DNA from 4 places in the Geodermatophilus sp. SYSU D01105 genome. Region 3 is predicted to be linked to each of the others. Evidence: riboswitches for the same ligand, from Rfam matches in the RefSeq annotation. Region 3 holds a riboswitch; each other region holds the start of a gene.
What was found. Region 3 has a riboswitch for cyclic di-AMP ahead of ACI79I_RS20585 (aggregation-promoting factor C-terminal-like domain-containing protein). Riboswitches for the same ligand answer to the same signal wherever they lie in the genome.
Positions count from the first base shown of each region.

Region 1: linked by a shared signal. The riboswitch ahead of ACI79I_RS20310 (LysM peptidoglycan-binding domain-containing protein) and the one ahead of ACI79I_RS20585 (aggregation-promoting factor C-terminal-like domain-containing protein) in region 3 are both predicted to bind cyclic di-AMP.
Region 2: linked by a shared signal. The riboswitch ahead of ACI79I_RS21625 (aggregation-promoting factor C-terminal-like domain-containing protein) and the one ahead of ACI79I_RS20585 (aggregation-promoting factor C-terminal-like domain-containing protein) in region 3 are both predicted to bind cyclic di-AMP.
Region 4: linked by a shared signal. The riboswitch ahead of ACI79I_RS16680 (C40 family peptidase) and the one ahead of ACI79I_RS20585 (aggregation-promoting factor C-terminal-like domain-containing protein) in region 3 are both predicted to bind cyclic di-AMP.

Region 1 covers NZ_JBJGYR010000024.1:49,647-51,833, forward strand. Annotated here, with positions in the region: gene ACI79I_RS20300 (GNAT family N-acetyltransferase) at 1-272, shown strand, start outside; gene ACI79I_RS20305 (VOC family protein) at 300-803, shown strand; cyclic di-AMP (ydaO/yuaA leader) riboswitch at 1,058-1,219, shown strand; gene ACI79I_RS20310 (LysM peptidoglycan-binding domain-containing protein) at 1,222-2,187, shown strand, end outside.
Region 2 covers NZ_JBJGYR010000029.1:19,166-21,352, forward strand. Annotated here, with positions in the region: gene ACI79I_RS21620 (ArsR/SmtB family transcription factor) at 1-302, opposite strand, end outside; gene ACI79I_RS21625 (aggregation-promoting factor C-terminal-like domain-containing protein) at 456-896, opposite strand; cyclic di-AMP (ydaO/yuaA leader) riboswitch at 1,140-1,299, opposite strand; gene ACI79I_RS21630 (alkene reductase) at 1,492-2,187, shown strand, end outside.
Region 3 covers NZ_JBJGYR010000025.1:35,755-37,941, reverse strand. Annotated here, with positions in the region: gene ACI79I_RS20590 (LLM class flavin-dependent oxidoreductase) at 1-631, opposite strand, end outside; cyclic di-AMP (ydaO/yuaA leader) riboswitch at 840-988, shown strand; gene ACI79I_RS20585 (aggregation-promoting factor C-terminal-like domain-containing protein) at 1,227-2,108, shown strand.
Region 4 covers NZ_JBJGYR010000017.1:38,059-40,245, forward strand. Annotated here, with positions in the region: gene ACI79I_RS16670 (DEDD exonuclease domain-containing protein) at 1-311, opposite strand, end outside; gene ACI79I_RS16675 (hypothetical protein) at 585-899, shown strand; cyclic di-AMP (ydaO/yuaA leader) riboswitch at 1,087-1,285, shown strand; gene ACI79I_RS16680 (C40 family peptidase) at 1,302-2,187, shown strand, end outside.

The sequences.
Region 1 (2,187 bases), on a different contig from region 3:
TGGACGGCCAGGTCGCCGGTTTCGCCGAGTACCGGCGGACCGCGTCGTCGGTCGCCTTCACCCACACCGTCGTCGACCCGGCCTTCGAGGGCCGGGGGCTGGGCTCGGTGCTGGCCCGCGGCGCCCTGGACGCCACGCGGGCGGCGGGCCACGCCGTCCTGCCGTTCTGCCCGTTCATCCGCGGCTACATCCAGCGACACCCCGCCTATCTCGAGCTCGTGCCCGCCGAGCGGCGGGAGCAGTTCCGGCTCGCCCCCTCCGCCGACCGCTGACGCCCCGACCCGAGAGGACGCACCCCGATGACGACGACCGCCCCCGACCCCGCTGCGCTGGAGGCCGAGCGGGCGCGCATCCGCGCCGCACACCTGCGGCCGGCCGGCGAGCGCCCCGCCACCACCGCCCGCGGCCTGCACCACACCGCCCTGATCAGCAGCGACGTCGAGCGGACCGTGCGCTTCTACCAGGACGTCCTGGGCTTCCCGCTGACCGAGCTGATCGAGAACCGCGACTACCCCGGCTCCTCGCACTTCTTCTTCGACATCGGCAACGGCAACCTCATCGCCTTCTTCGACTTCCCCGGCCTGGACGTCGGCCCCTATGCCGAGGTGCTCGGCGGGCTGCACCACATGGCCATCAGCGTCGACCCCGAGCGCTGGCAGGAGCTGGTGCGGCGGCTGACCGACGCCGGGGTGCCGCACGAGGTGCACAGCGGGGTGTCGGTGTACTTCCGCGACCCCGACGGCGCCCGCATCGAGCTGATCGCCGACCCGCTCGGGGAGATGTACGGCCACCAGGTCCTGTGACCGACCCCGGCGGCGGCCGGACCGTTCCCGAGGCTGTCGCCGGGACCCGCGGCCGCCGCCGGGAGCCGCGGCCGCCGCCGGGACCCTGTGCCGGAGAGCACGTCCGCGGAGCGCTCCTGCCCCGACCTGCACGTCCTCCCCACGCACACCACCACGTGACGACCGTCACGGCGACAGTTCACATGACCCAACGTAACGTTTTGGCTGCGTTCCGCAGATGGGAGCGTGGCGCCGGTCCGCCAAACCCTGCCCACCGGTAGCCGTCTCCAGAACCTCAGGGCAGGGGTGGGGGACCCACGTTCCACGGCGCTCCGGCCGAACGGCCGGGCGCGCCTCGGGGTGAAGCCGCGATCCGCGGCCGGGCACCGATCGTCCGAACCCGACAGCTCACCTCGCCGGCGGTGATCGGAGATCACCCATGGCCAAGCACCGTGCGCCGCGCTATGTCCGGACCAAGAAGGTCATCGCCAAGGCCCCCGTCGCGGCAGGGGCCACCGTCGTCGGACTCGGCGTCCTGAGCACCCCGGCATCCGCCGCCACCACCCACGACTGGACCGGCGTCGCCGAGTGCGAGTCCGGCGGCGACTGGAGCATCAACACCGGTAACGGCTACTACGGCGGGCTGCAGTTCAGCCAGTCCACCTGGGCCGGCTACGGCGGGACCGACCTCGCCCCCCGCGCGGACCTCGCGACCCCGGCGCAGCAGGTCGAGATCGCCGAGAAGGTCCTCGCCGGGCAGGGCATCGGCGCGTGGCCGACCTGCGGCAAGCAGCTGGCCGACGGCACCACGCCGGCCGCTGTCGAGGCGCCGGCCCCCGCGCCGGCCGCCGCTCCCGCAGCGCCGGCTGTCGCCCCGGCCCCGGAGGCCGCTCCGGCCCCGACCGCCGCCCCGTCGGACGTCTACACGGTCCAGCGCGGCGACACGGTGGCCGAGATCGCCACCACGTTCCACCAGCCCTGGCGCGAGCTGTACCAGCGCAACGTCGGCGTCATCGGCAGCGACCCGACCCTGATCTTCCCCGGTCAGGTGCTGCTGGTCGCCGGTGCCGCGCAGGCCGCCGTCGCCCCCGTCGAGGTGGGCACCGTCGGCAACTCGGTCCCCGTGGCTGCCGCCGCCCCGGCCGCTCCGGCACCTGCGCCCACGACGGCGCAGATCACCAACAGCGCCGGCGCCGTGCGGCCGCAGGCGCAGGCGGCCGCCGACGCGGTGGTCAGCAACGTGCCCGGCGCCGCCGGCATCACCATCGGCGGCACCCGCGGCAGCGCGGTCGACCCGCACGGGCACCCGTCCGGGCTGGCCCTGGACTACATGGTGCTGTCCGACGCCGCCCTGGGGGACGCCATCGCCCAGTACCAGGTCGACCACTGGGACGAGCTCGGCGTC
Region 2 (2,187 bases), on a different contig from region 3:
GCCGACAGCACGTCGAGCAGGGGCGCGGTGTGGGCCAGCGACCACATCGACGCCCGGCCCTTCGGCCGGGAGGTCACCAGCCCGCAGTCACGCAGACAGGCCAGGTGCGCCGACACGGTCGACTGCGCCAGCCCGAGGTGCGCGGTGAGGTCGACGACCCTGTGCTCGCCGAGCGCCAGGTGACGCAGGATCGCCAGCCGGGCCGGGTCGCCGAGGCTGCGGAACACGCACGCGGCGGCGGAGAGCGCGGTGGTCTCGTCGACCGACGGCTCTGGAGCGCTCGCACTCGATGTCATCGGCATTCGGCGATGACAGCGGGGATGGGCGGCCGTGTGGGACGCGGTGTGCCCGCTCCTCGAGGCGACGGGAGGCCACCCGGGTCGGGGTGGCCCCCCGTCGCGGATCAGGTCAGCCGGTCAGCCGGTGACACGGGTGACGTCGAAGGGAGCTCGTCCTCAGTACCAGCCGGTGGACCGTGAGTGGTCCCATGCCCCGCAGGGGCTGCCGTACCGCTCCCCGATGTAGATCAGGCCGGCCTTGATCTGGCGGTACGGGTCCGACGTCTTGCGGATGCCGGTGCTGGCCCAGGTCGAGTCGAGGAACTGGGGGATGCCGTACGCGCTGCTCGTCGGGTTCTGGGCATGCGGGTTCCAGCCGCTCTCCCGCTCCCACAGCCGGTCCAGGCAGCCGAACTGGGTCCGGTTGCCACCGACCTGGCCCAGGGCGTGGTCCTTGTAGGCCTGCTTCTCGCTCGCCCCGACCGCGGCCGGGCTGCCCTGGACCTCCGCCTGGGCCAGCGACCCGCCGACGGGGGCGAGAGCCAGCGAGAGGCCCAGGGCGCCGACGACGGCGAGCCGGTGCAGGGCGCGGGGTGAGTGGGTGTGCTCGTTGTGCATGGTGGTCCTCGTGCTGTGCGGGTGCCCGGCACCGTCGGCGCCGGGACGTGCGGGACCGGCCGCGCCGGTCGGCGTGTCGTCAGCTGGGCGCGCGGCACCGGCCGGACACGGGTGCCCGGCTGGGCGCCGTCGGCCGACAGTGCGTGCCGGGCGGCTGGTACCTGGGACGTGGACAGGCGGGAGCGCGACGGTCCCGGACCCTGTGGGCGCGCGGGGGCGAGAGCCCCGGGCGCGGTGGTTCTCCTTGTCTCCCCGGGCCGCCTACCGGGTCAGCTGACGGGTTCGGGCTGGGAGTGCCCTACCCGCTCCCGGATGGTTCCCGGGAGCGGGACTCACCCCGGGTGGTGCGGGTGGGTCCCCGGCTCGCACCCACCTGGTGAGTGCGACTCGGCGGCGTCCGGCGCGGGCTCCCGGGGCTCGGGAGGCGACGATCGGCCGGACGCAGTCACCGTAAGAACGCGATGTGCACCGCGCCACTCGACGGCCGACGAATCGGTGTGACGCCGTAGTGGTGCCGACGGGACGCGCGTCACTGTGAGCGTCGTGACGGTCGCGTCCCGGAATGGCGGCCCCACGGTCGAGCGTCGAACTCCCCGTGGACCTGTTCTCCCCCGTGACCCTGGGCGACATCGAGCTCGCCAACCGCGTCGTGATGGCCCCGCTGACCCGCATGCGCTCCGGTGCCTCCGGCGTCCCCGGTGACCTCGTCGTCGAGCACTACCGCCAGCGCGCCGGCGTCGGCCTGATCATCACCGAGGGCACCTACCCCAACCACGAGTCGCAGGCGTTCGTCGGCCAGCCCGGCATCGTCACCGACGAGCAGGTCGAGGGCTGGCGCCGCGTCGCCGAGGCGGTGCACGCCCGCGGCGGCACGATCGTCATGCAGGTGATGCACGGCGGCCGGGTCACCCACCCCGACGTCAACGGCGGCCGCCGCGTCGTCGCCCCCAGCGCCATCGCCATCAACGGCGAGGGGCACACCGAGAAGGGCAAGCAGCCCTACCCGGTGCCGCACGCACTGACCGTGGCCGAGGCCCGCGACGTCGTGTCGGACTTCGTCTCCGCCGCCCGCCGCGCCGTCGAGGCCGGGCTGGACGGCGTGGAGATCCACGGCGCCAACGGCTACCTGCTGCACGAGTTCCTCTCCCCGGCGTCCAACCAGCGCACCGACGAGTACGGCGGGTCGCCGGCGAACCGGGCGCGCTTCGTCGGCCAGGTGGTGACGGCGGTGGCCGCGGCGATCGGCGCCGGCAAGGTCGGCCTGCGGATCTCGCCCGAGCACGACATCCAG
Region 3 (2,187 bases):
GCTGCGTGTGCTCCTTGGGCCAGAAGATGTGGTTGGAGAAGAAGCCGTCGCCGTAGTAGGCGGCCTGCTCGGCGATCTGCGGGGAGCGGATCGAGCCGTGCCACACGAACGGCGGGACGCCGTCCAGCGGGCGCGGGGTGGAGGTGAAGCCCTGCAGCGGGGTGCGGAACTGGCCGGACCAGTCCACGACGTCGGAGTCCCAGAGCCGGCGCAGCAGCGCGTAGTTCTCCACCGCCAGCGGGATGCCGTTGCGGATGTCCTGCCCGAACCACGGGTAGACCGGCCCGGTGTTGCCGCGGCCCAACATCAGGTCGACCCGGCCGTCGGCCAGGTGCTGCAGCATCGCGTAGTCCTCGGCGATCTTCACCGGGTCGTTGGTGGTGATCAGGGTGGTCGCCGTCGACAGCTGCAGGGTGCTCGTCCGTGCCGCGATGGCGGCCAGCGTGGTGGTGGGGGAGGACGAGAAGAACGGCGGGTTGTGGTGCTCGCCGAGCGCGAACACGTCCAGCCCGACCTCCTCGGCCTTCTGCGCGATCGTGAGGATCGCCTTGATCCGCTCACCCTCGCTGGGCGTGCGCCCCGTCGTGGGGTCGGTCGTGATGTCGCTGACCGAGAAGATCCCGAACTGCATCTCGTGCTCCAGGTGGTTGAGAGCGCAACTACTGCTGCGTGCAACGGTCCCACGGCCGGGGTATTCCGCCGCGGCCGGCACTCCCGCGCGAGGTACCTCACGCAACGGATGTGACCCCTGGGATTGTCACGGCACGGTAACGGCCCCTACGGTGAGTGCGTCCGGTCGGTCGTGCGTCCCCATCCGGGGAGCCTGGCCGGACGCCGCCGAGTCGTGTCCGCCTCCCGTGGACGCGAGCCGGGGACCCACCGCAGTCCTGGGGTGAGTCCTGCCCGCCGAGCCCCGCTCGGAGGGCAGGTAGGGCACCTTCCCGCCCGAACCCGTCAGCTAACTCGGTAGGCGGCCACGGAAGGAACGGAGAGCATCCGCATGCCTCGCCCACGGGCCCTCGCGGCTCGCAGGGACTCCCGGCCGCGCGCACCTCGCGCCTCCTCCCCGGCCCGCCCGTCCCGCTGACCGCGAACCGCCGGCGCCGCGCGTCCCTCCCGACCGCCACCGGCACCTCCCGACGTCGACCGCCGCACCCCGGGCTGACCTCACTTCGCTGAGATCCGGCTCGTGCGCGCCCCCACGCCCCCGGAGCACACGAACCCCCATGACCTCCCGCACGTCGCAGTTCCCGCGTCCCGCCGACGCCGACGCCCTCACCGGCGAGCCGGCCACCGCCGAGCTCGCCGCCGCCGAGCCCGCCACCGCGGAGCTCCCCTCCGCCGCTCCCCGTCGCCGGCTGCGGCTGCCGGCCCGGGGTCGCCGGCCGGCGATCCTGCTGGCCACCGCGGCCGCGGGCGCCATCGTCGTCAACGTGCTGACCACCGGTCAGCCGGCCGCCGAGGCCGAGACCGCGACGGTCAGCGCCTCGATGAGCGTCGCCGAGCAGCTCGGCATCACCGCCGACCCCGCCACGGCGTCGGCGCCCGACCTCGCGCCGCTCGAGGGCCTCACCGCCTCCCGCAGCGAGCGCGAGGCGGCGCAGGCCAGCGCCGCCCAGGCGCAGGCCGCGGCCGACCAGGCCGAGCTGGAGCGCCAGGCCGCCGAGCGCGCGGCCGCCGAGCGTGCCGCCGCCGAGGCCGCTGCTGCCGAGCAGGCCGCCCGGGAGGCCGCCGAGCGCGCTGCCGCCGAGCAGCAGGCCGCGCAGGCGGCCCGGGCTGCCGCCGCCGCTGCTCCGGCCGCGGCCGCCGCCCCGGCGCGCAGCGGGTCCTTCAAGGACTACGCCATGAGCAAGGTCGGCAGCGCCGACCAGTTCAGCTGCCTGGAGAAGCTGTGGGGCAAGGAGAGCGGCTGGAACCCCAACGCGCAGAACCCCTCCAGCACCGCCTACGGCATCCCGCAGTTCCTCGACTCCACCTGGGCCGGCACCGGGATCGCCAAGACCTCGGACGGCTACCGCCAGATCGACGCCGGCCTGATCTACATCGAGGAGCGCTACGGCTCCCCGTGCGGGGCCTGGTCGCACTCGCAGTCCACCGGCTGGTACTGAGCCGACACCGCGCGCGTCCCGGACGCGCACTGCACGCCGAGAGCCGCACGCCTCCCCGGGGAGGGGTGCGGCTCTCCGC
Region 4 (2,187 bases), on a different contig from region 3:
GTCGTCGTGATGCCGGTCAGCACGCTGATGTAGGGCGGGATCTCGCAGCCGGGGTCCACCAGGGTCTGGAACTCGCCGAGGACCTGCCCACCGCGGACCTTGACCGCTCCGATCTCGGTGATCGCGCTGTCCTTGGGGGAACCCCCGGTGGTCTCCAGGTCGACGACGACGAAGGTGACCTCCGCCAGTGGGGTGCCCAGCTCGTCGATGGTGGCCTGCTCGTAGCGGGGGAGCGTGCCCGCGGCTCGCGCGGCCGTCCCGGCGAGGTGGGCGGGGGAGAGCGGCACCTGCCGGGGAAGGGAGGAGGGCACGGGCGGACGGTAGGTCGGCCCAGTGACAGTCCCGGGGACGCGCGCCGGAGGGCGGCCGGTGCCGGCGGGTCCGCAGCGGCTCGGGTGGCGGGCGCCACGGCGCGGGGCCTCCCGAGGGCGTTCCGGCCGCGTCCGGGGCCGTGCGCGCCGGGACCCGTCCCGCCGGGGCGCGCTCGCGCCGAACTGTCGGTGCCGGTCCCTAGCGTGCGAGCCGGACCGACCGGGGCCATGGAGGGCCTCCGCGACCGGGGTCGGCCAGCTGAGGAGTGGGCCATGTTGATCGACTGCGACACCTGCACCGTGCGCGGCACCGGCTGCGCCGACTGCGTCGTCACCGTGCTGCTGGGGGCGCCGCCGGGCTGGCGGGGCGAGGACCCGACCGTGGTGCCGATGACCGGCCGGCGCGAGGCCGGCGTGGCCGAGGACGCCGTCGTCCCGGGCCCGGGCGTGGTCGTGGAGTTCGACGAGGTCGAGCGCCGTGCCGTCCGGGCGCTCGCCGAGGGCGGCCTGGTGCCGCCGCTGCGGCACCAGGGTCAGCCGGGTGCGCGGGACGGCGGGGCCGCACGAGGCCGGCGGCGCACGGGGTGACCCGGTCCCCTGCGGGGCCGGGGCGCCCCGGCCGACGCGCCGCGGGTGACGCCGACCGGCGGTGTGTCGCTCCGCCGCCCTGTGGATGTCACCACAGTCCCCGCAGGCCCCATTTGTCACAACTTCATCACGCCCGTACGGTGAGCCGGTCCGACCGGGTGGTCGTCACCCGCAGAGAGGTGGCCTCGGCCGGGCACCGCCGAATCGCCCGACGTGCCCGTGCGGCACGGAGGGGGAACCGGGGACCCACCGCAGCACTGGGGTGAGTTCTCGCGTGCGCCGGTCCGCCGGGGCACACGCGCCGGCTCGCCGGGGCGCAGAGATAGGGCACGTCTTCCCAGCCCGAACCCGTCAGCTAACTCGGTAGGCGGTCGCTGAGGAAGAAACGGAGAGCCGCCGACCGTGGCGACCCCCCGCCCTGCCCTGGGGCATGCGCTCGACCAGATCGACTCCGACCTCCCGCTGGCGTTCCGCCGCCCGACCCTGCCCCGCCGCCTCGGCCGGGGGATCGTCGTGGGCGCCGTCGCGACGCTCTCCCTGACGCTGCTGCCGGGGACCGCTGCCGCGGACCCGGAGCAGGCCACCAGCGCGGCGCAGGCCGCGCAGCTCGTCGCGCGGGCCGGTCACGACCTCGAGGTCGTCACCGAGCAGGCCAACGAGGCCCGCGAGACCCTCGCCCAGCAACAGGCCGCCGCGGAGGCCGCGCACCAGGCCGCCGCCGCGGCCCGGCAGCAGCTCGACGCCCTCGACGGCCAGATCCGTCAGGTCGCCCGCACCGCCTTCACCGCTGGTGACGGGATGCCCGAGCTGGACCTGCTGATGACCAGCGACTCGCCCGAGGACTTCGTGTCCCAGCTGGCCATGCTCGAGGCGATCGCCGGCCACACCAACGAGGTGCTCGCCGAGGTCGCCCGGAGCGCGGGTGCCGCCGAGCAGGCCCAGCAGGACGCCGACGCCGCCGCGGCCCAGGCGCAGGCCACCCTCGACGACGTCACCGCGCGGCAGGAGCAGCTCGAGGCCGACATCGCCGACTACCAGGCGCAGTACGCCGCGCTGTCGGCCCCGCAGCAGCAGGAGGTCGTCACGGCGCACGCCGGCCAGGCCGTGGCCGCCGCCGCGCCGGCCCCCGCCAGCAGCGGTGCGGCCCAGGCCGCCGTCGACACCGCGCTCGCCCAGGTCGGGGACCCCTACGTCTGGGGTGCCGGCGGGCCGAACTCCTTCGACTGCTCCGGCCTGACCCAGTACGCGTACGCCGCGGCAGGGATCAGCCTCCCGCACTCCAGCCGCA